4 regions of the Stutzerimonas marianensis genome follow, and region 2 is predicted to be linked to each of the others. Evidence: predicted binding sites of a transcription regulator. Region 2 holds the regulator's gene; each other region holds the start of a gene.
What was found. Region 2 encodes FliA, which starts transcription of late flagellar genes. Its sites were predicted from a motif close to CTAAAGTTTNNNNNNNNNNNGCCGNTAA; they were not measured.

Region 1 (5,452 bases), on a different contig from region 2:
CACGGGACCATCGACGGCGCCAGCGTTTACCCGCGGCAGGTCGTCAAGCGAGCGCTGGCGCATAACGCGGCGGCCCTGATCCTGACGCATAACCACCCCTCGGGCGTCGCCGAGCCGAGCCAGGCGGACCGGCATCTGACCCGCCGACTGACCGATGCACTGGCGTTGGTCGATGTACGCGTACTCGATCATTTCATCGTCGGTGACGGCGAGCCGCTGTCGATGGCCGAGCACGGCTGGATGTAGCCCCTACGCCAGCAGCGGCAGGAGCAGCAAGGGTCCGAGCACGCCGAGGACGAAACGTCCGTTCCAGCCAAAGGCGATCCGCCAGGGCGACAACTGGGCATGGCGTGCCAGCAGCAAGGCCGACGGCCCATAGGGCGACAACAGCATTGCCAGCGAGAAGCCGAACAACAGGGCCACCGCAGGTTGCATCACATCGACGCCCTGGCTTGCGAGCTGGGCCAGCAGCGCCGCGCACAGGTTCAGCGAAATGATCGGGGCAACGCCAAGCAGGGCGAGGAGCATTACACCCAGCGCGCCAAGGCTACCGAGCCCGAACAGCGCCAACGGCGTCGCGCCGAGGTGCGCGGCCAGGTGGTGAACGGGTAGCAGCGCTGCGACCAGCCCGGCGAGCAGGGCGGAGCTGGCGAAAATGAAGGTTTCGTTGCGCATGCCCACGAGGGTGTCGCTGACCTCCCGCGCCACCTGACGCAGCCCGGTGCCTTGCCAGAGCAGTATCAGCACCACCGCAAGCGGCACCAGGAGCATGGCCGCCTGGGTCGCCGAGAGCCAGGTAGTCGCCGCCAGCACCGCGATCAGCAGGATGCCGATCAGGCTGCCGACCAGCAGCCCCCCGAATCCGGCCGGTGCTGCCGGGCCGTCGCTATGATCCGGCGGGGATCGATCGCACAACTGCTGGAGTCGACGGTTCTCGGCCGGCCAGCCGACCAGCAACAAGCACAGCCCGCCCAGGGCGCCGTACGGCAACAACATGCTCCAGCTCAGGCCGGGCAGCTCGCGGGTGAGAATTGCCACGGCGACGCTGGTCGGCGCGAGCAACGGCACCAGCGCGAAGCCCCGCAACGCCACGACCATGACACCGCGCTGGCCTTCGCGGCGCTGGGTGTCGCTGTAGTGGCCTCGGTTCAGATGTCGGTCCAGCGAGCCGCAGACCAGATTGAGCATGCCGAAGCTGACGATCGAACTGATGGCGAAGGTGCTCGCCAGGTACGCTGGGTAGAGCCAGGCGCGAGGTCCGGATAGCAGCAAGCGATGCAGTTCGCTGAGCTGGTGCAGCCGCCGGACCAGGCAATGCATGAGGCCGAGCGCCCCGATGAACGCCGCATAGTAGGCAGCGGAGGACAGCATCCGTGCTGCCTGCGCGGGCTCGGCCGCGCCGCTGGCCAGCCAGTAACCCAGCAACGCCAGGGTCACCAGGCCGAGCCGGCGCGGGTAGGGCATCAGCGAGCGCCAATGCCAGAGGAAGAACAGCATCAGCATCGAGCCGCTGGCCACGCTCAACGGCTGCCAGCGTGTCAGCAGGGCGAGCAACTCGAAAGCCAGCGCCAGCGGGAGCAGGGTGGTCATCTAGACGGGTAGCTCGGTGCGCAGCGCGCCGCGCTTGAACACGCCTTCGCCAAAGGCGATCAGGCGGTCGTCCTGGTCCAGCAGGTCGCAGCCGGCCATGAAGACCTTGTTGCCGGAGGACCGGCACCGTGCGACCGCACGTACGTGGCTGCCCACCCGCGCCGGGGCGCTGAAATTGAGGCTCATCGACAGCGTGATGGCGACCCGCCGTTGCGCCGGGTCCGCCTCCCAGGTACCGCACAGACCCATGGCGACATCCATCAGCGTGGCCATGACGCCACCGTGCAAGGTGCTGGCATTGTTCAGGTGCTGTGCCGTCAGGCTCAAACCGACGGTGGCGTGGTCGGCGCCATAGGCGAGCAGCTCGCAACCGACCTCCTGGAAGAAGCCGGTCACGGAGGCCTGGACCTGTTGCAGCGTGGCGGGACAATAATCCGATGCGGGCATGGCTTGGCGTCGCGGGTGGGTTGCGGACGAGACTGGCAGTCTTTAGGCTTCTGGTCAATTGGGTGGAATGATGTTCCGCTCTGCGGAATATGAAGTGTAACCGGAGGCGGCATGAACATTCGCATCGGCATCATCGGTTCTGGCGCCATGGGGCGCGGCATCGCACAGCTGTTCGCTAGCGCCGGCCATCAGGTCTGGCTGCATGATAGCCGCCCCGAAGCCATCGATCAGGCGTTGCAGTTCAACCGTGAGTTGCTCGAGCGCAGTGTCGCCAAGGGGCGGATGACCGCCGAGACGTTGGAAGCCGTGGTCGCGCGCATGCAGCCAGCCCACCGTCTTGACGAACTGGCCGGCTGCGACCTGCTGATCGAGGCGATCGTCGAGGACCTCGAGGCCAAGCAGCGGCTGTTTGCCGAGCTCGAGCGTCTGGTGTCCGTCGAGGCAATTCTGGCAACCAACACCTCGTCGCTGTCCGTCACCCGTATCGCCAGCGCCTGCGCACATCCAGAGCGCGTGGCCGGGTTCCACTTCTTCAACCCCGTCCCGCTGATGAAACTGGTCGAGGTCGTGCGCGGCGAGCGGACCGCGGCGATGGTGGTCGACCGTCTCGTGCAACTGGCCGAGCATGCCGGGCATTTCCCCGCCGTAACCCCCGACACGCCCGGCTTTATCGTCAATCATGCGGGTCGAGCCTACGGCACCGAAGCGCAGCGCATCCTCAGCGAAGGCATCGCGACGCCCGAGCAGATCGACCGGATCCTGCGCGACGGGCCAGGCTTTCGCATGGGCCCGTTCGAGCTGTTCGACCTGACCGGCCTGGACATTTCGCATGCCGTGATGGAGTCGGTGCACGACCAGTTCTACCAGGACCCGCGCTATACGCCTTCGTACCTGGCGGCGCAGCGTGTTGCGGCGGGGTTGCTCGGGCGCAAGACCGGCCAGGGTTACTACCGCTACGAGAGCGGCCAACAGCTGCGCAGCCCCGAGCCGCAGCACGAACCGGTTCGGCTGGACCGCCCGTTCTGGCTCGACAGCCTCGACCCCGAGCTGCGCGGGCGTATCGGTGCCGTGCTGCAGCAAGCCGGTGCAGTGCTGGAAAGCGGCGAAGCGCCTACCGAACGGGCGATTTGCCTGATCACGCCGCTGGGCGAGGATGCCAGCCAGCGCATTGCGCGCCTCGGGCTGCCGGGCCAGCGGACCCTGGCGCTCGATTGTTTCAGCGACCTCGACAAGCGCCGAGTGCTGATGCGTCAGCCGGCACTCGACCCGGCGCTGGAGGCACAGGCACGCCAGGCGTTGAGCTGCGATGGCGTGCCGGTGGAGGTCATCAACGACTCGCCCGGTTTCGTCAGCCAGCGGGTCATCGCCAGCATCGTCAACCTGGGGTGCGAAATCGCTCAGAAGGGCATCGCCAGCCTGCCGACACTCGACCGTGCCGTACAGGTCGCACTGGGGTATCCGAAGGGGCCGCTCGGGTTCGCCGAGCACTACGGCCCCGCGCGCATTCTTGGCGTCCTCGAAGGCCTGCAGCAGTGTTACGGGCAGGAACCGCGCTACCGGCCCAGCCCCTGGCTGCGCCGCCGGGTGCAGCTCGGATTGCCGTTGGCTACGCCGGACGCTCCTTAGGCCGATGCACGCCGCGGGGCATTAAAGGTTGGCGAGCGGCGGCCGCTAAGCTGTCATCCTGTCTTGTTCGCCCTGCGACCAAAGGATGGCTGCCGCTGTCCGGGCGAGGTGCTACAAGACGGTCCATACCGACACACAACAAGAGGCCATCCATGCGCCCTGCCTTCCGCCGTCATCGCTGGGCCTGCCTGCTTCATGCGGGTGCCCTGATCGCGCTGCTGCTGTTCCATACCTGGATGGCGCTGCCCTTCGCGCTCACCGCCGTGTCCGTTCTGCTGTTGGCCCTGTGGCCTTGGCTGGGGCCGTGGCGCGGTCAACTGGGGGAGACGCCGAACGCTGGAGCGAACGGCGACGGCTTTACCGATCTGAGCCGGACCTTGTCTCGACATACCTGCCACAACGCCCTGTCGGCGGCGCAGGTTTCCTTCAGCGCCGAACAACTCGCGGCGCGGCTGACATCCCAATTGGCGGCCATCGGCGAGATTGCCGACGGCGCCCAGGCGATGACCGAGACCGAGCAGCAGAGCGCAGACCGGGCGCGCCACGCGCTCGACGCCGCCCAGGCGGTGCGCAGCCGCAGCGACAGTGGGCGTGCCGACCTGCTGCAGGCCATCGAGCGGATGCAGCAGCTCAGTGCCCAGACGCAATCCAGCCGCGAGCTGCTGGACGGCCTGTCGGCGCGCACCGAGGAGATCCGCCAGATCACCGACGTGATCCAGTCCATTGCCAGTCAGACCAACCTGCTTGCGCTTAACGCTGCCATCGAGGCGGCGCGCGCCGGTGAGGCCGGGCGGGGCTTTGCCGTTGTCGCCGATGAAGTGCGCAACCTGGCGGGCCGCACCAGCAGCGCGACAGAAGAAGTGGGGCGGATGGTCGGTGACATTCGCGAGCAGAGCCAGGCGGTTGTCAGCCACATCCACCGCCAGGCACAAGCGCTCGATGAGGCGGCGCAGCAGATCGCGACCACCGGCAGTCAGCTGACCGGCATCGCTGAACTGGCCGTCGACGTCGAGACGCAAGTGGCCGAAATCACCGCTGGCACCGCCAGTAACCATGAACGACTGGCGCAGCTTTTCGTCGCGCTGGAACAGTTGCGCAGCGACGCGCTGGACAGCGAAACGCAGACCCGGCAGCTGGAAAAGGCGGCGGAGAATCTCGTCGGCCAGGCCGAGGCCGTCAGCGAACAGCTGGCCGAGGTCCAACTCGATGCCTATCACCAGCGTATCTTCGACCTGGCCCGCGAAGGCGCCGCCGCCATTGCCGCTCGATTCGAGGCGGACCTGGCCGCCGGCAGGCTGACCGTCGAGGACCTGTTCGATCGCAACTACCAGGCCCAGCCTGGTACCGACCCGGTGCGCTACCACACCCGTTTCGATCGCTACGCCGACCAGGTGCTGCCGGACATCCAGGAGCCGCTGCTGGGGCAGAACGAGGCGCTGATCTACGCCATTGCGACCACCCCGGACGGCTACGTGCCCACGCATAACCGCGCCTTCAGCCAGCCGCCGACGGGTGATCCGGCGGTCGATCGGGTGCGCAGCCGCAGCAAGCGGTTGTTCAACGACCGCACCGGCGGCCGATGCGGCAGTCACCAGCGCAAGGTGCTGCTGCAGACCTACAGCCGTGACACCGGCGAGTTGATGCACGACATTTCTGTTCCGATCACGGTCCTCGGTCGGCACTGGGGCGGCTTGCGCCTGGGCTATCGACCCGAGCCCTGAGATGGCACAAGCGCCCTGCTGTTTGGCGGGGCGCGGCGATGGCTGGCCGCGTGCGGCTGGCTACACTC
Region 2 (5,452 bases):
CAATTCCGAGTCGACGCGACGCTCACCCTTGCGCAGGATGTCGAAGACGTTTTCGGCGATGTGGCAGCACTCGACCAGTTCATGCAACTGGAGGAAACCCGCACCACCCTTTACCGTATGGAACCCGCGAAAAATCGCATTGAGCAAGGCTGCGTCATCGGGGCTGCTCTCCAGCTCCACCAGTTGCTCTGACAATAGTTCGAGAATCTCGCCGGCCTCTACCAGGAAATCCTGGAGGATTTCTTCATCGGCGTCGAAGCTCATATTTCACATCCCCTAAAAGCCCAGGCTCGAAAGCAGATCGTCGACATCGTCCTGCCCGGATACGACATCCTCACGTATATCGGCATGCATCTGCGGACCTTCACCGTGGGAAGGGCCTTTTTCTAGTTTTTTTCGTTCCTGCTCTGCGCGCAGCTCTTCGCGGTCGTGCTGGATACCCGCGACGCGATCGACCTGGCCGGCCATCAGCACGAGATTGAGCAGGTTGCTTTCGAGTTCGGTGATCAGTCGCGTGACTCGCTTGATCACCTGACCGGTCAGGTCCTGGAAATCCTGAGCAAGCATGATCTCGCTGAGGTTCTCCGACAGCTGGGTCCCGTCGTTCATGGTCCGCTGCAGGAACTGATCGAGCCGCTTGACCAGGTCACGAAACTGCTCGGCATTCATGTCGCGGCGCATGAAGCGCTGCCAATCGGCGGTCAGGCTCTGTGCCTCGTAGCTGACGTAGTTGACCAACGGCGCGGATTCCTCGACGAGGTCCATGGTCCGGTTGGCCGCCTTCTCCGTCATTTCCACGACATAAGACAGCCGGTCGGTTGCATCGGTGATCGGGGACGGGTCGCCCCCCGTCGCACAGGTGTCCATCTCCAGTTTGACGATGGCGTTGTGCAGTTCCCGGGTGAGCTTGCCGACTTCCTGATACAGCCCCTGGTTCCGAGCCTGGTTGAGCTCGTTGAACATCTGGGCCGCTTCTTCGAATCGGCCCTGCTGGAGGCTTTCGATCAATTGGGGTGCGTGAGCCTTGAGCGTCGCTTCGAACTCCGCCAGGCTTTGGTCTGCTTGCGTCATAGTGCCCTCGCGGCGTTACTTCAGCCGTTGACGCGCTCGAAGATCTTCTCGATTTTCTCTTTGAGTACCTGAGCCGTGAACGGCTTGACCACGTACCCGTTAACACCGGCCTGCGCGGCCTCGATGATCTGGTCACGCTTGGCCTCGGCCGTCACCATCAGCACCGGCAGGTGCTTGAGGCGGTCGTCCGCACGCACCGCGCGCAGCAGGTCGATGCCGCTCATGCCGGGCATGTTCCAGTCAGTGACGAGGAAATCGAAACTGCCGCTCTTGAGCATAGGCAGTGCAGTGGTGCCATCATCCGCCTCGGCGGTGTTGGTGAAGCCCAGATCGCGCAAGAGGTTCTTGATGATCCGTCTCATCGTCGAAAAGTCGTCGACGATGAGGATTTTCATGTTCTTGTCCAAGTACACCTCCGTAAATCCCGAAATCCCAGAACCTGCTCAGGGTCTGTTGCGGGCTTCGTTCATGAAGCTCGCCCAGAGCAGTTTCTATTCGCGTTTTCTTGAGAACCGACCTATCGAGCGCGCCATTCGCCGAGACGGGCCCGCAGGCGCGCCGCACACTGGCTGTGCAGCTGACTGACCCGTGACTCGCTGACGCCCAGAACCTGGCCGATTTCCTTCAAATTCAACTCTTCGTCGTAATACAGCGACAGCACCAGCTTTTCACGTTCGGGCAGATTGGCGATCGCATCGGCCAGGGCCTGCTGGAAACGCTCGTCCTCGAGATCACGAGACGGTTCCGGATGTGCACTGGCGGCATCTTCACCGAACTCCCCGTGCTCGCCTTCGGTCAGCAGATCATCGAAGCTGAACAGGCGGCTGCCCAGGGTGTCGCCCAGAATGCCGTAGTACTCATCGAGACTCAATTTAAGTTCGGCCGCAACCTCATGATCTTTAGCGTCGCGTCCGGTTCTGGCCTCGATTGCGCGTATCGCTTCGCTCACCATCCTCGAATTGCGGTGCACCGAACGCGGCGCCCAGTCGCCCTTGCGGACCTCGTCGAGCATGGCGCCACGAATGCGAATGCCCGCGTAGGTCTCGAAACTCGCCCCCTTGCCGGAGTCGTACTTCTTCGACGCCTCGAGCAGGCCGATCATGCCGGCCTGCATCAGATCGTCGACCTGCACGCTGGCCGGCAGCCGCGCCAGCAGGTGATAAGCGATGCGCTTGACCAGCGGGGCGTACTGCTCGATGAGCTGGTACTGGGAGTCTTTAGCCACTTTGGTGTTGTACATAACCGATTCCAGCCGCTGTCAGTCGTGTGCGTTTGCGGTGGGCCTGACCAGGCGCTCCACAAAGAACTCAAGGTGGCCACGCGGGTTCGCCGGCAGCGGCCAGGTGTCGATCTTCTGCGCGATGGCCTTGAACGCCAGCGAGCATTTGGCTCGCGGGTAGGCCTCGTAGACCGCGCGCTGTTTCTGAACGGCCTTGCGAACCGCCTCGTCGTAGGGAACCGCGCCGACGTACTGCAGGGCGACGTCAAGAAAACGTTCAGTCACCTTGGTCAGCTTAGCGAATAGATTGCGTCCTTCCTGCGGGGCGTGCGCCATGTTCGCCAGCACCCGGAACCGGCTGATGCCGTAGTCGCGGTTGAGCAGTTTGATCAGCGCGTAGGCGTCAGTGATCGACGTCGGCTCGTCGGTGACGACCAGCAGGACCTCCTGCGCCGCCCGCACGAAGCTCACGACACCGTCGCCGATGCCGGCGGCCGTATCGATGATCAGCACGTCGATGTCGTTGCCGATTTCGCTGAAGGCCTGAATCAGACCGGAATGCTGCATCGGCGACAGCTGCACCATGCTTTGCGTGCCGGACGCGGCGGGCACGATGCGCACGCCGCCCGGCCCCTGGATCATGACATCGCGCAGATCACAGTCACCGGCGATCACGTCCGCCAGGGTGCGCTTGGCCGTCAAGCCGAGCAGCACGTCGACGTTGGCCAGGCCAAGGTCGGCGTCGAGCAGCACGACACGCCGACCGAGGTCGGCCAGCGCCAAGGAAAGATTGACCGATACGTTGGTCTTGCCGACGCCACCTTTGCCGCCGGTCACTGCAATAACCTGTACGGGATGAATACCCATCATCAAACGCCTATATCTTGCTGGGGCCCGCAGGCCATCGATGCGTTCAGCCCGAACGCGTCTAGTGTTTCGCTCTCACGCAGCGCCCTGTTCATCCCGCCCTCCGCGAAGATCCGTTGTACAGGCCGGAGAACATGTCAGCCATCGTTTCCTCGCTGGGCGACTCTTCGGATTGCAGACTCACCGCCCGGCTGACCAGTTGATGCGTCCGTGGCAGCTGGAGATCCTCTGGAATGCGCGGACCGTCGGCGAGGTAGGCAATCGGTAGATGCTGGCTGATGGTCAGCCCGAGCACGTCGCCCAGAGTACCCGCCTCGTCAAGTTTAGTCAGGATGCAGCCCGCCAGCCCGCAAGGCCGGTAGTGATGCCAGGCCGCCTTCAGCACCTGGCTCTGGCTGGTCGCCGCGAGCACCAGATAGTTCTTCGAACGCACGCCCCGATCGGCCAATGCCTGAAGCTGCAGGCGCATCATCGGATCGCCCGCCGGCAGACCGGCGGTGTCGAGCAGGATCAGCCGCTTGCGCGCGACCGGCTCCAGGCTCTTGCTCAGCGGCTGGCTCGGGTCGATCTGGATCACCGGCACGTTGAGGATACGGCCCAGAGTCTTGAGCTGTTCCTGAGCGCCGATACGGTAGTTGTCCATGCTCGCCAGGGCGATGCTCTGCGCGCCGTGCTTGAGGACATGGCGTGCGGCGAGCTTGGCCAGGGTCGTGGTCTTGCCGGCGCCGGCCGGGCCGACCAGGGCAATCACACCGCCCTCTTCCAGCGGCTCGTGCTTGGTCACCTTGATCGACTGGGCCAGGTGCGCCAACAGCATGCGCCAGGCCTGACGCTGATCGCTGATCGCGGCCACCTTCTCCAGCAGCCCGCGCGACAGGTCCGCCGGCAGGCCGAGGCGCTGCAGGCGACGCCACAAGCCGGCCTGCTGCGGGCGACGATTCTGCTCGTGCCCCCAGGCCAACGACCCGAGCTGCACTTCGATCAGCTCCCGCAGCCCCTGCAATTCGGACTGCATGGCCTCGACGGCACGCGAGTCGAGTGCCGATGCTGCCATCGCGGCAGCAGGCGCAACGGCAGGCTTGGCGCTCGCGGCAGGTTTCTCGTCAAGCAACTGACGGTCGCGTGCCGGCTCCGTGTGCGGCGCGCTCAGTTCGGCATGCGCGTTGGCGATACGGGTCTGAGTCTTGCGCAGCTCCGCCTCGAGCGCCGGATTCGGCTGCTTGGGCGCCACCGCCTCCATCGGATAATCGAGCACGGCCGTCAGCTCGACGCCACCGGCCACACGGCGATTGCCAGTGATCACGGCATCAGCGCCCAGCTCGTCACGAATCATCTTCATGGCGATACGCATGTCGGCTGCGAAGAAACGTTTGACCTGCATGGCCTGTACCCTCGGTTAATTCTGACCCACCGTCGAAACGATGGTGACCTGCTTGTTATCCGGTATTTCCTGATAGGCCAGGACATGAATGTTGGGGACTGCCAGCCGGGCGAATCGCGAGAGCATCGCGCGGACCGGGCCGGCCACCAGCAGGATCGCCGGCTTACCCATCATTTCTTGACGCTGTGCCGCATCTACCAGAGACCGTTGCAACTTTTCGGCCATTCCCGGCTCGAGAAGAATGCCATCTTCCGAACCCTGTCCGGCCTTCTGCAGGCTATTGAGCAATATCTGTTCCAACCTGGGTTCAAGCGTGATCACAGGCAGCTGCGGCTCAAGCCCCACAACGTTTTGCACGATTGCGCGGGACAGCGCGACCCGCACGGCCGCCACCATCGCGGCGGGATCTTGACTCTTGGTGGCCACGTTCGCGATGGCTTCGGCGATGGTGCGGATGTCGCGGACCGGTACCTGCTCCTGCAGCAGCGCCTGCAGCACCTTGAGCAGTGTCGACAGCGAGATCATCCCCGGCACCAGTTCCTCCGCGAGCTTCGGCGAACTCTTGGCCAGCAGCTGCATCAGCTGCTGGACTTCCTCATGCCCGAGCAGCTCGTGCGCATGCTTGTGCAGGACCTGGTTGAGGTGCGTAGCGACCACGGTGCTCGCATCCACCACGGTGTAGCCGAGCGACTGCGCCTGGTCGCGCTGACTGGCCTCGATCCAGACCGCCTCCAGCCCGAACGCCGGGTCCTTGGCGGCGATGCCGTTGAGCGGGCCGAACACCTGCCCGGGGTTGATCGCCAGCTCGCGGTCGGGATAGACCTCGGCTTCAGCCAGGCTCACTCCCATCAGCGTCAAGCGATAAGCGTTGGGCAGCAGATCGAGGTTGTCGCGGATGTGCACCGACGGCATCA
Region 3 (5,452 bases), on a different contig from region 2:
ATATCTTGGGCGGCAGAAACACCGCGAACATGAGCACGAGGACGTAGAGCACCATCAGCGAACCGCGCTCGGTGCCGAGGTTGTAGAGGAAAAAAGTGAGCCAGGCGAGGCCGACCAGCACCTGTGGTTCGGTAAGGCTCGGATCGCGAAAGCGCAGGTTATGGCCGCGGTAGAAAATCCAGAAGAACACGAGCTGGCTGACGACGATCATCAGCGAGCCGATCACCGCGGTGTCGACTGGCGCCTGGTAATAGCCACCGAAGACCGTTATCCAGGTCAGCAGCAGCGCCAATGCATAGGTCCCGGCCGCCATGCCGAAACGCTTGAGCACCAGCAGCTGAAGCGCTTGCTGCTCGGAGTCTTCAGGAATCGCGCGCATGGAATCCTTCCCATAGTGGCAATTCGACACACTCTACGCTCAACTTCTGCAATTGCCTACGGAACTGCGGACGATCGCTACCGTTCGCGACCAACGGCAGCGGCGCATGATGGGCCCGTCGAGCACCTGGGTGCACGGTAGGCGGCCTTGCCTGCCGTCGGCATCGGCATTGCGTCGCGGTCGGCGTTTTCCAACGGCTGGTCCTTGCGTCCTGCATCCCTTCACCTTTGGTCCGTCTGTGTACCCTGCCCGGCAGCAGGTTATACTGCCGCGCATTTTTTTACCTGGGCGTGTCGGTCGTTTTTTCTCGATACGCGCTGTTTCCGCCCCGCCAAGAGGACGCGCTGCATGACCGTGATCAAGCAAGACGACCTGATACAAAGCGTTGCCGACGCTTTGCAGTTCATCTCCTACTACCACCCCGTCGACTTCATTCAGGCGATGCATGAAGCCTACCTGCGCGAAGAGTCGCCGGCAGCCCGCGACTCCATGGCCCAGATTCTGATCAACTCACGGATGTGCGCAACCGGTCATCGCCCGATCTGCCAGGACACCGGGATCGTCACGGTATTCGTCCGTGTGGGCATGGATGTGCGCTGGGATGGCGCCACCATGAGCCTGGACGACATGATCAACGAAGGCGTTCGTCGTGCCTATAACCTGCCCGAGAACGTGCTGCGTGCTTCGATCCTTGCCGACCCGGCAGGTTCCCGGAAAAACACCAAGGACAATACCCCGGCGGTCATCCACTACTCCATCGTCCCCGGAGACAAGGTCGAGGTTGACGTGGCGGCCAAGGGTGGCGGTTCGGAAAACAAGTCGAAGATGGCCATGCTCAACCCGTCCGACTCCATCGTCGACTGGGTGCTGAAGACCGTGCCGACGATGGGCGCCGGCTGGTGCCCGCCGGGCATGCTCGGCATCGGTATCGGCGGTACTGCGGAGAAAGCCGCCGTGATGGCCAAGGAAGTCCTGATGGACCCGATCGACATCCACGAGCTGAAGGCCCGCGGCCCGCAGAACCGCATCGAAGAGCTGCGTCTTGAGCTGTTCGAGAAGGTCAATCAGCTGGGCATCGGTGCCCAGGGCCTGGGCGGTCTGACCACGGTCCTCGACGTGAAGATCATGGATTACCCGACCCACGCCGCCTCGCTGCCGGTGTGCATGATCCCCAACTGCGCGGCCACCCGCCATGCGCACTTCGTGCTCGACGGCTCCGGCCCGGCCAGCCTCGAGGCACCGCCGCTGGACGCCTACCCGGAAATCGTCTGGGAAGCCGGCCCGAGCGCCCGTCGCGTCAACCTCGACACCGTCACCCCGGAAGAAGTGCTGAGCTGGAAGCCGGGCGAGACGCTGCTGCTCAACGGCAAGATGCTCACCGGCCGCGACGCCGCCCACAAGCGCATGGTGGACATGCTGAACAAGGGCGAAGAGCTGCCAGTGGACCTCAAGGGCCGCTTCATCTACTACGTCGGCCCGGTCGATCCGGTCGGCGATGAAGTGGTCGGCCCGGCCGGCCCCACCACCGCCACCCGCATGGACAAATTCACTCGCCAGATCCTGGAAAGCACGGGCCTGCTGGGCATGATCGGCAAGTCCGAGCGCGGCCCGATCGCCATCGAGGCGATCAAGGACAACAAGGCCGTGTACCTGATGGCGGTCGGTGGCGCCGCCTATCTGGTCGCCCAGGCGATCAAGGCGTCGAAGACCATCGCCTTCCCGGAGCTGGGCATGGAAGCGATCTACGAGTTCGACGTGAAGGACATGCCGGTGACCGTGGCGGTCGACACCAACGGCGAGTCGGTTCACACCACGGGCCCGCAAATCTGGCAGAAGAAGATCGCCGAGAGCCTGGCCGTCGAAGTGCAGTAACTCGACGATAAGCGGTACCGCAAAAAAAGCCCGGCCATTGGCCGGGCTTTTTTGTTTGCGGGCATGCGCTCAGCGGTTGAAGCGCTCGACCAGCGCACGCAAGCCACGCGCGGCGCCCTCCAGCTCGCGGCCACGCTGCATGGTCAGCTCCGCCTTGCTCACGTTGCTGTCGGTAGTAACGGCGATGCTGGTGACCTGGCGGGCGATGTCCTCGGCCACGTGGGCCTGCTCGTCGGCCGCAGCAGCCATCTGCTGGCTCATTCCGGTGATGCGATTGACCGCGTCGCGGATGCCCTGCAGTGCTTGCTGCGCTTCGATGACCTGCGCCAATCCCTGGGTCGCCTCCTTGTCACCGACCTGGGCGATAGCGACCGCTTCGTCGGCCTTGCTCGTCAACGACTGGATGATGGCCTGGATCTGCTGGGTGGAATCGCGGGTCTTGCTGGCCAGCGCACGCACCTCGTCCGCCACGACGGCGAATCCCCGGCCCTGCTCACCGGCACGCGCGGCTTCGATCGCGGCGTTGAGCGCCAGCAGATTGGTCTGCTCGGCGATGCTCTGAATCATGCCGGCCGCGGACATGATCTGCTGGGTCTCGCCGGCCAGCTCATTCACCGCATTGCCGATGTTGGTGACCGTCCGGGCCAGCATCTCCATGGCCTGGCGCGAGCTCGAGGCGACGCGATCGCCGTCGTCAGCCAGCGCGTTGGCCGTGGTGGCTTCCTCGGCGGTCTGCTGGACATGGCTCGCGACTTCAGTGATCGAGGCCGTCATCTCGGTGACAGCGGTGGCAGTCATGTCGGTTTCGCCGCGCTGTTGACGCAGGTCGTTCTCGGTCTGGCTGGCGAGGGTATAGGTCTCAGCCGAGGCGCTGGCAACCTGGCCGGCGAGGTCCGAGAGCCGGGTCAGCGCGGTGCGCAAGCGCGCATCCTCACTGACCAGCGCCATTTCGAGCCGAGCGGCATTTCCGTAGTTCTGCGTATAGGTCAGGGCGACGACGGGGTCGGTAAAGGCCTCTGGCACGCGGTCGAGTATCTGTTGCAAGCGCCGCTCCGACGCGAAATGACAGCTCAGGCCCAGCGCGAAGAACAGCCCCAGCAGCGCGACGAACTCTACGGCCGGTGGCAGCCAGAACATGCCCGCCGCAGCGACCAGCGACGCCCCGACCGGCAGCGCCAGCATCTTGGCCCAGCCCGTGATGCGACGACCGAGGGACACGGCCGGCTGACCGGCACGCAGCCGCTCGTACAACGCACTGGCCTGGGCGACCTGCTCGGCGGTCGGCTTGACCCGCACCGACTCGAAGCCGGTGAGCTTGCCATCGTCGAGAATGGGCGTGACGTAGGCGCTGACCCAGTAGAAATCGCCGTTCTTGCAGCGGTTCTTGACCACGCCCATCCAGCTTTTCCCGGCTTTCAGGTAGCCCCACATGGCCTCGAAGACGACCGGCGGCATGTCCGGATGGCGTACTAGGTTGTGAGGGCTGCCGATCAGCTCCTCGCGCGAATAGCCGCTGATCGAGACGAACTCGTCGTTGCAATAGAGGATCTTGCCATGCGTGTCGGTCGCAGAGATCAGTCGTTGATGCGCCGGAAAACTCCGCTCTGTGTTACTTACCGGGCCATTGTTTCTCATCGTCGCGATCCCCGTGATGGCGATTTAATTCTCATAGACTCGCCGGTCACGGCGAATTGAACTGCTAAGAGAATCGGACGCTACGGGGTTAACTTGAGTTGTCCGCCAAGAAATTTAACGGGCTCCAGACCAACGAGCTGCCAGGCATTCCGCGGGGGCTACCAGAAGCATTAGCGCGCCGCGCGCCGAGCCTCGAGATAGAGCGCTTCGACCTTTGCCCGGGCCCAGGGCGTCTTGCGCAGGAACTTCAGGCTGGACTTGACGCTGGGCTCGTTGTGAAAGCAGCGGACGTCGATCCGCTCGGCCAGCCCCGCCCAGCCGAAGCGCGCGTGCAGGTCGATCAGGATGGCTTCCAGCGTGATGCCGTGAAGGGGGTCGTTTGGTGAGGGCATGGCTGTGCTCTGCAGGGAAACGGATCGCCGAACTCCGTCGAGCGGCCATGCGAAGCGCCGCACCACCGCCACGGTTCCGGCATGGCCTGAAGCGGTCGCCTCAGGCCAGGCATCTTACAGGCTGATGCGGGTGCCGAGCACGTCGAGGAAGGCTGCCAGCCAGCTCGGATGCGCCGGCCAGGCCGGCGCGGTGACCAGGTTGCCATCCGTATGCGCCTTGTCGACGCCGATCTCGACGAAATCGCCCCCGGCCAGTTTCACTTCGGGTGCACAGGCCGGATAGGCGCTGCACGCACGCCCCTGAAGCACACCCGCGGCGGCGAGCAGCTGCGGGCCGTGACAAACGGCGGCGATCGGCTTCTTCGCTTCGTCGAATGCGCGCACCAGTGCGATCACACGCTCATCGAGCCGCAGGTATTCAGGTGAACGTCCACCCGGCACGACGAGGGCGTCATAGTCCTCGGCGCGTACGGCATCGAAATCGAAATTGAGGGCGAAATTGTGGCCCGGCTTCTCGCTGTAGGTCTGGTCGCCTTCGAAATCGTGAATGGCGGTTCGCACGGTGTCGCCGGCCTTCTTGTCCGGGCACACGGCATGGACGCTGTGCCCAACCATCTGCAGCGCCTGGAAGGGCACCATGGTTTCGTAGTCTTCGACATAGTCGCCAACCAGCATCAGGATCTTTTTCGCAGCCATGAGAACACTCCTCTTCGGTTGAATGAATCGCCGCCAGACAGGGCTAGCCGCTTCGATTGAAGATGTTGATCACCAGCCGGTCGAGCAGCCCCCACAGTCGCTGATACATCCGCTGACGCAGCGGACGCGCGTGCCAACGCTGCAAATCGATCTCCCGGCTCTGCTCGAAGTCGCACTCGAAGCTGTGCGCCACGGCGGCGCTCAACTGCGCGTCGACCGCTTCGAGATTGGCCTCCAGGTTCCAGCGCAGGTTCCAGTGATCGAAATTGCACGAGCCGACGCTCACCCAGTCGTCGACGAGCACCATCTTCAAGTGCACGAAGTGTGGTCGATATTCGAAGATTCGCACGCCCGCGCGCAGCAGGCGTGGGTAATAGCGCTGCCCCGCATAGCGGATCGAGGGGTGATCGGTGTTGCGACTGGTCAGCAACAGGCGCACCTCGACCCCGCGACGCGCCGCGCGCATCAATTCGCGCCG
Region 4 (5,452 bases), on a different contig from region 2:
TGCAAAAGCAACTCAACGATTTCGACTTCGATATCTGATCCCTGATGTCGCTGCGAAAAGCCCCGGTCGAACCGGGGCTTTTTCGTCTCGCGGATCAGTCGTTACGTGAAGGTGACAACAGCTCCACCTTGTAGCCGTCCGGATCCTCGATGAACGCCAGAATGCTCGAGCCGTGCTTCATCGGACCGGGCTCGCGTGTGATCTTGCCGCCACGCGAGCGGATGTCCTCACAGGCCTTGTAGACATCCTCGACCTCCAAAGCGATATGGCCGTAGCCATTACCCAGGTCATAGGTGTCGACGCCCCAGTTATGGGTCAGCTCGATCACGCTGTTGTGCGCCTCGTCACCATAGCCTACGAAAGCCAGGGTGAACTTGCCCTCGGGGTAGTCCTTGCGGCGCAACAGGGTCATGCCCAGCACCTCGGTGTAGAAGGCGATGGATCGCTCCATGTCACCCACCCGCAGCATGGTATGCAGCAGCCTCATCGATATTCTCCTCTTGGCTAATGACAAGCCCCGGCTTGTGACCGGGGCCTGGATGGGCCAGCACGGCGTCTGGCCCTGAAGCAGCAAGCCCTGGGGCTCGGGCTTAGGATCAGAACTGCGTCCGACCCTTGTTCGCAGCGATGCGCATGCGCAGTGCATTGAGCTTGATGAAGCCACCGGCATCGGCCTGGTCGTAGGCCCCAGCATCATCCTCGAAGGTCGCGATGTTGGCGTCGAACAGCGAATCGTCGGACTTGCGGCCCGCGACGATAACGTTGCCCTTGTAGAGCTTCAGGCGCACCACACCGTTCACATTGACCTGGGAGGCGTCGATCATCTGCTGCAGCATGCTGCGCTCCGGACTCCACCAGTAGCCGTTGTAGATCAGGCTGGCGTATTTGGGCATCAACTCGTCTTTCAGATGGGCCACTTCGCGATCCAGGGTGATCGACTCGATGGCGCGATGGCCCTTGAGCATGATGGTGCCGCCGGGGGTTTCATAGCAGCCGCGCGACTTCATGCCGACGTAGCGGTTCTCGACGATGTCCAGGCGGCCGATGCCGTTCTCGCCACCGACCTTGTTCAGGTAGGTCAGTACCTGGGCCGGGGTCATCTCCTTGCCGTCGATGGCGACGATGTCACCCTTGCGGTAGGTCAGCTCGATGTATGTCGGGGTGTCCGGTGCGGCTTCCGGAGACTTGGTCCAGCGCCACATGTCCTCTTCGTGCTCGGTCCAGGTGTCTTCCAGCACGCCACCCTCGTAGGAGATGTGCAGCAGATTGGCGTCCATCGAGTATGGCGACTTCTTCTTGCCGTGACGCTCGATCGGGATCTCGTGCTTGGCAGCGTAGTCCATCAGCTTCTCGCGCGAGAGCAGGTCCCACTCGCGCCAGGGCGCGATCACCTTCACGCCCGGCTTGAGCGCGTACGCGCCGAGCTCGAAGCGCACTTGATCGTTGCCCTTGCCGGTGGCGCCATGGGAGATGGCGTCGGCGCCGGTTTCGTTGGCGATCTCGATCAGGCGTTTGGCGATAAGCGGACGGGCGATGGAGGTACCCAGCAGATACTCGCCTTCGTAGATGGTATTGGCACGGAACATCGGGAAGACGAAGTCGCGAACGAACTCTTCGCGCAGGTCGTCAATGTAGATTTCCTTGACGCCCATGGCCTGGGCCTTGGCACGGGCTGGCTCGACTTCCTCGCCCTGGCCGAGATCGGCGGTGAAGGTCACTACTTCGCAGTCATAGGTGTCTTGCAGCCACTTGAGGATCACCGAGGTGTCCAGGCCACCGGAATACGCCAGGACTACCTTCTTTACGTCGGCCATTGCCATCCACTCCCGGGATTGAAGGAAAGCGGCAATTCTACTGGTCGCGACGCCCCTTTTACAGGGGCACGGGCCCGACTGGCCTCAGGATGCTGGCGCTGTCGGCGCCGCTGTGGCCGATACGGCGGCTGGCCCTCGGTCGAGCCGCAGGGTGACGCGACGATTCTTGGCGCGATTGGCCTCGCTGCTGTTGGGCACCAGCGGATAGCGCTCACCGTGGAAGCGCACGGTGATCTGCTCCTTCGGCACACCATTGGCGATCAGGTAGGCCTCGACAGAAAGTGCTCGACGCCGTGACAGGTCGCGGTTGGTCAGCCGATTGCCGCTGTTGTCCGAGTGCCCGTCGAGCTGGATGACATTGACGCTCGGATCGGCCTTGAGAAATTGCAGGATGATGTCGAGCTTCGCCTGTCCAAGCGCGTCCAGCGCGATATCACCCGCGGGGAAACCGATCTGCGACTGGCGGATCTGCTCGAAATTGACCGGCAGCAACTTGGTCGTGCAGACCCTGAAATCTTCGTAGGCCTTGCCGAATCGCGCCGGCAGCAGGCGCACCTCGAGCGCATCACCACCCTGCAAGGTTCGATGGCGAATGACCGGGCTGCGCCCTTCGAGCAGGCCCGTCAGCAGGCGCCCGGCCTGCAGCTGCGAACTATTGAACGGGATATCGCCACCGGCCACCGAGACCACGCCGAGGTTCAGATCATTGCGCTCGGGTTGCCAGGGCGCGGCAGCCGCCAACAACGTGGCCGCCCCGGTGCCGAACCAGCGATCAGGGGACTGCAGACGAAAGGTCGGCTGCTCGCCGGCGCGCCGGACGAATTCGCCCTTGCCGAAGCCGGCGATGGCCTGGCTCAGGCGGCATTCGAACTGATCGCCTTCGACTTGCCACTGCGCATTTTCCAGACGGGTCTGGAAGGTAATGGCGTTGGCCGACGGGGCCAACAGGCAGGCCAGAACTAGAAGACGCAGGCGCACAAGAGGCTCCACGATGGGCTGAACATTCAAGGGAGGTATCGGTGCCGACGCCGGAAACTTGAACCGCCCCGGACCACCCTGGCGCAAGGCACAGCGCGAGCACGCCAGGCTTGGCGCCGAGCCTGCGGCGATTTTTTTCTGCGATTCCGGTAGCATTCCTGCACGTTTTACCGCCTTGGAACCCCGCATGTCCGACCGACTGACTCTCCTGCGCCCCGACGATTGGCACATCCACCTGCGCGACGGCGCAGCGCTGCCGCACACCGTGGCAGACGCCGCGCGCCAGTTCGCGCGCGCCATCATCATGCCAAACCTGGTCCCACCGGTTCGCAATGCCAACGAAGCGCAGGGGTATCGTCAGCGCATCCTTGCTGCCCGCCCGGACGGCAGCCAGTTCGAGCCGCTCATGGTGCTGTACCTCACCGATGCGACCCAACCTGAAGAGATCCGCACCGCCAAGGCAAGTGGTTATGTCTTCGCCGCCAAGCTCTACCCGGCCGGCGCGACGACCAACTCGGCCTCGGGCGTCACGCGGATCGACAATATCTTCCCTGTACTCGAAACCATGGCCGAGGTCGGCCTGCCGCTGTTGGTACATGGCGAGGTCACACGCGCCGAGATCGACATCTTCGATCGCGAGAAATGCTTTATCGATGAGCAACTGAGCCGTGTGACCGAGCGGTTCCCGACGCTGAAAGTCGTGTTCGAACACATCACCACGCGCGATGCCGTCCAGTTCGTCCAGGCCGCCGGCAATAACGTAGGCGCCACGATCACCGCCCATCACCTGCTGTACAACCGCAACCACATGCTGGTGGGCGGGATTCGCCCGCATTTCTTCTGCCTGCCGATTCTCAAGCGCAACACGCATCAGGAAGCCCTGCTCGACGCAGCGACCAGCGGCAATCCGAAGTTCTTCCTCGGAACCGACTCGGCGCCGCACGCCCAGCACGCGAAGGAGAACGCCTGCGGTTGTGCCGGCTGCTACACCGCCTTCGCAGCCATTGAACTCTACGCCGAAGCGTTCGAGCAGCGTGGTGCACTGAATCGCCTGGAGGCATTCGCCAGCCACTTCGGCGCGGACTTCTATGGCCTGCCCCGCAACACCGAGACCATCACGCTGGTGCGCGAGTCCTGGAGTGTTCCCGCCAGTCTGCCCTTCGGCGAACACGTCGTCGTCCCGCTGCGCGCGGGCGAAACGCTGCAGTGGCGTCTGGAGCCCCGCTCATGAGCGACGACCAGTTCGACGACGAACTCGAGAGCAACCCGTCCGGCAAGCCCCGCTCACCCATGGCCAACCGATTCCGTGGCTTCCTTCCGGTGGTGGTCGACGTGGAGTGTGGCGGCTTCAATTGCGCAACGGACGCTCTGCTTGAGATCGCCGCGGTAACCATCGGCATGGACGAACAAGGCCTGCTCTATCCACAGGACACGCTGTTCTTCCGCGTGGAACCCTTCGTCGGCGCCAATATCGAACCCGCCGCGCTGGAGTTCACCGGGATCAAGCTCGACCACCCGCTGCGCATGGCGGTCCCCGAGGCGCAGGCGATGAACGAGATCATCCGCAGCGTGCGCAAGGCCGTGAAATCAGCCGGCTGCAAGCGCGCCATCCTGGTCGGTCATAACAGCAGCTTCGACCTCGGCTTTCTGAACGCCGCCATCGCTCGCTGCGACATCAAACGCAACCCCTTCCATCCGTTCTCCAGTTTCGACACCGCGACGCTGGCCGGCCTCGCCTACGGTCAGACCGTCCTCGCGAAAGCCTGCCAGGCCGCCGGCATCGACTTCGATGGACGCGAAGCGCACTCTGCACGGTACGACACCGAAAAGACGGCCGAACTGTTCTGCGGCATCGTCAATCGGTGGAGGGAAATGGGTGGCTGGGAAGAATTCGACGAATAGTATCCGCGTCGCCCCGCCACAAGAAAAAGGCCAGTCACGCGACTGGCCTTTTTTGTTGCTACCGCTGGTTTACAGCGGCTTGCCTCGGTTCCCATGTTCGCTGACGAATGCTTGCATGGTTTTCAGGTCATTCTTCAGCACGGTGCAGCGCTCCGGGCGCTCGAACAGGTCGGCAAGATGCGCGGGCAGTTCGAGCGCCTTACCCACACCTGCCTTCTCGACCGCTTCGGGGAACTTGACCGGGTGGGCCGTACCGAGCGTCACCATCGGCGTGGCAAGGCTGCGGCGACACTCACGCGCAGCATGTACGCCGATCGCAGTGTGCGGATCCAGCAGTTCGCCCGTCGCCGCGAAGACCTCCGCGATCGTCTTGCAGGTCTGTTCGTCATCGACAGCCAGCGAGTCGAACAGTCGGCGCGCCTCGACCCAGCGCTCTTCTTCGACCGAGAGTTTGCCGCTGGCCCTGAATCCGCTCATCAGCTCGGCGATGGCGGCACCGTTGCGGCCATGAAGGTCGAACAACAGACGCTCGAAATTGGACGACACCATGATGTCCATCGACGGCGACAGGGAGGGATGCAGCGTGTCCTTGTCGTAGCGGTTGCCGCTCATGAAGCGGTGCAGGATGTCGTTGCGGTTGGTGGCAACGATGAGCTGGCTGACCGGCAGGCCCATGTTGCGCGCCAGGTAACCGGCGAAAATATCTCCGAAGTTGCCTGTCGGCACCGAGAACGCCACCGAGCGCGCCGGTCCTCCGA

Region 1: MST27_RS15360 (methyl-accepting chemotaxis protein) is a predicted target of FliA. The motif match lies at 3,685-3,712, and genes of this name have one in related genera.
Region 3: MST27_RS11385 (methyl-accepting chemotaxis protein) is a predicted target of FliA. The motif match lies at 3,957-3,984, and genes of this name have one in related genera.
Region 4: MST27_RS16230 (flagellar protein MotY) is a predicted target of FliA. The motif match lies at 2,828-2,855, and genes of this name have one in related genera.

Annotation. Positions count from the first base shown of each region.
Region 1 covers NZ_JALGRD010000008.1:183,419-188,870, reverse strand. The annotation lists gene radC (RadC family protein) at 1-246, shown strand, start outside; gene MST27_RS15375 (hypothetical protein) at 250-1,590, opposite strand; gene MST27_RS15370 (PaaI family thioesterase) at 1,591-2,037, opposite strand; gene MST27_RS15365 (3-hydroxyacyl-CoA dehydrogenase) at 2,149-3,663, shown strand; gene MST27_RS15360 (methyl-accepting chemotaxis protein) at 3,816-5,384, shown strand.
Region 2 covers NZ_JALGRD010000002.1:180,007-185,458, forward strand. The annotation lists gene MST27_RS03860 (chemotaxis protein CheA) at 1-264, opposite strand, end outside; gene MST27_RS03865 (protein phosphatase CheZ) at 277-1,071, opposite strand; gene MST27_RS03870 (chemotaxis response regulator CheY) at 1,092-1,466, opposite strand; gene fliA (RNA polymerase sigma factor FliA) at 1,589-2,311, opposite strand; gene fleN (flagellar synthesis regulator FleN) at 2,330-3,157, opposite strand; gene flhF (flagellar biosynthesis GTPase FlhF) at 3,249-4,538, opposite strand; gene flhA (flagellar biosynthesis protein FlhA) at 4,554-5,452, opposite strand, start outside.
Region 3 covers NZ_JALGRD010000005.1:345,703-351,154, reverse strand. The annotation lists gene MST27_RS11395 (GGDEF domain-containing protein) at 1-379, opposite strand, end outside; gene MST27_RS11390 (fumarate hydratase) at 728-2,251, shown strand; gene MST27_RS11385 (methyl-accepting chemotaxis protein) at 2,321-3,886, opposite strand; gene MST27_RS11380 (VF530 family protein) at 4,057-4,278, opposite strand; gene MST27_RS11375 (DJ-1/PfpI family protein) at 4,393-4,974, opposite strand; gene MST27_RS11370 (phospholipase D-like domain-containing protein) at 5,018-5,452, opposite strand, start outside.
Region 4 covers NZ_JALGRD010000009.1:36,337-41,788, reverse strand. The annotation lists gene MST27_RS16245 (PA3496 family putative envelope integrity protein) at 1-38, shown strand, start outside; gene gloA (lactoylglutathione lyase) at 95-487, opposite strand; gene MST27_RS16235 (argininosuccinate synthase) at 597-1,814, opposite strand; gene MST27_RS16230 (flagellar protein MotY) at 1,899-2,792, opposite strand; gene pyrC (dihydroorotase) at 2,980-4,023, shown strand; gene rnt (ribonuclease T) at 4,020-4,694, shown strand; gene thrC (threonine synthase) at 4,764-5,452, opposite strand, start outside.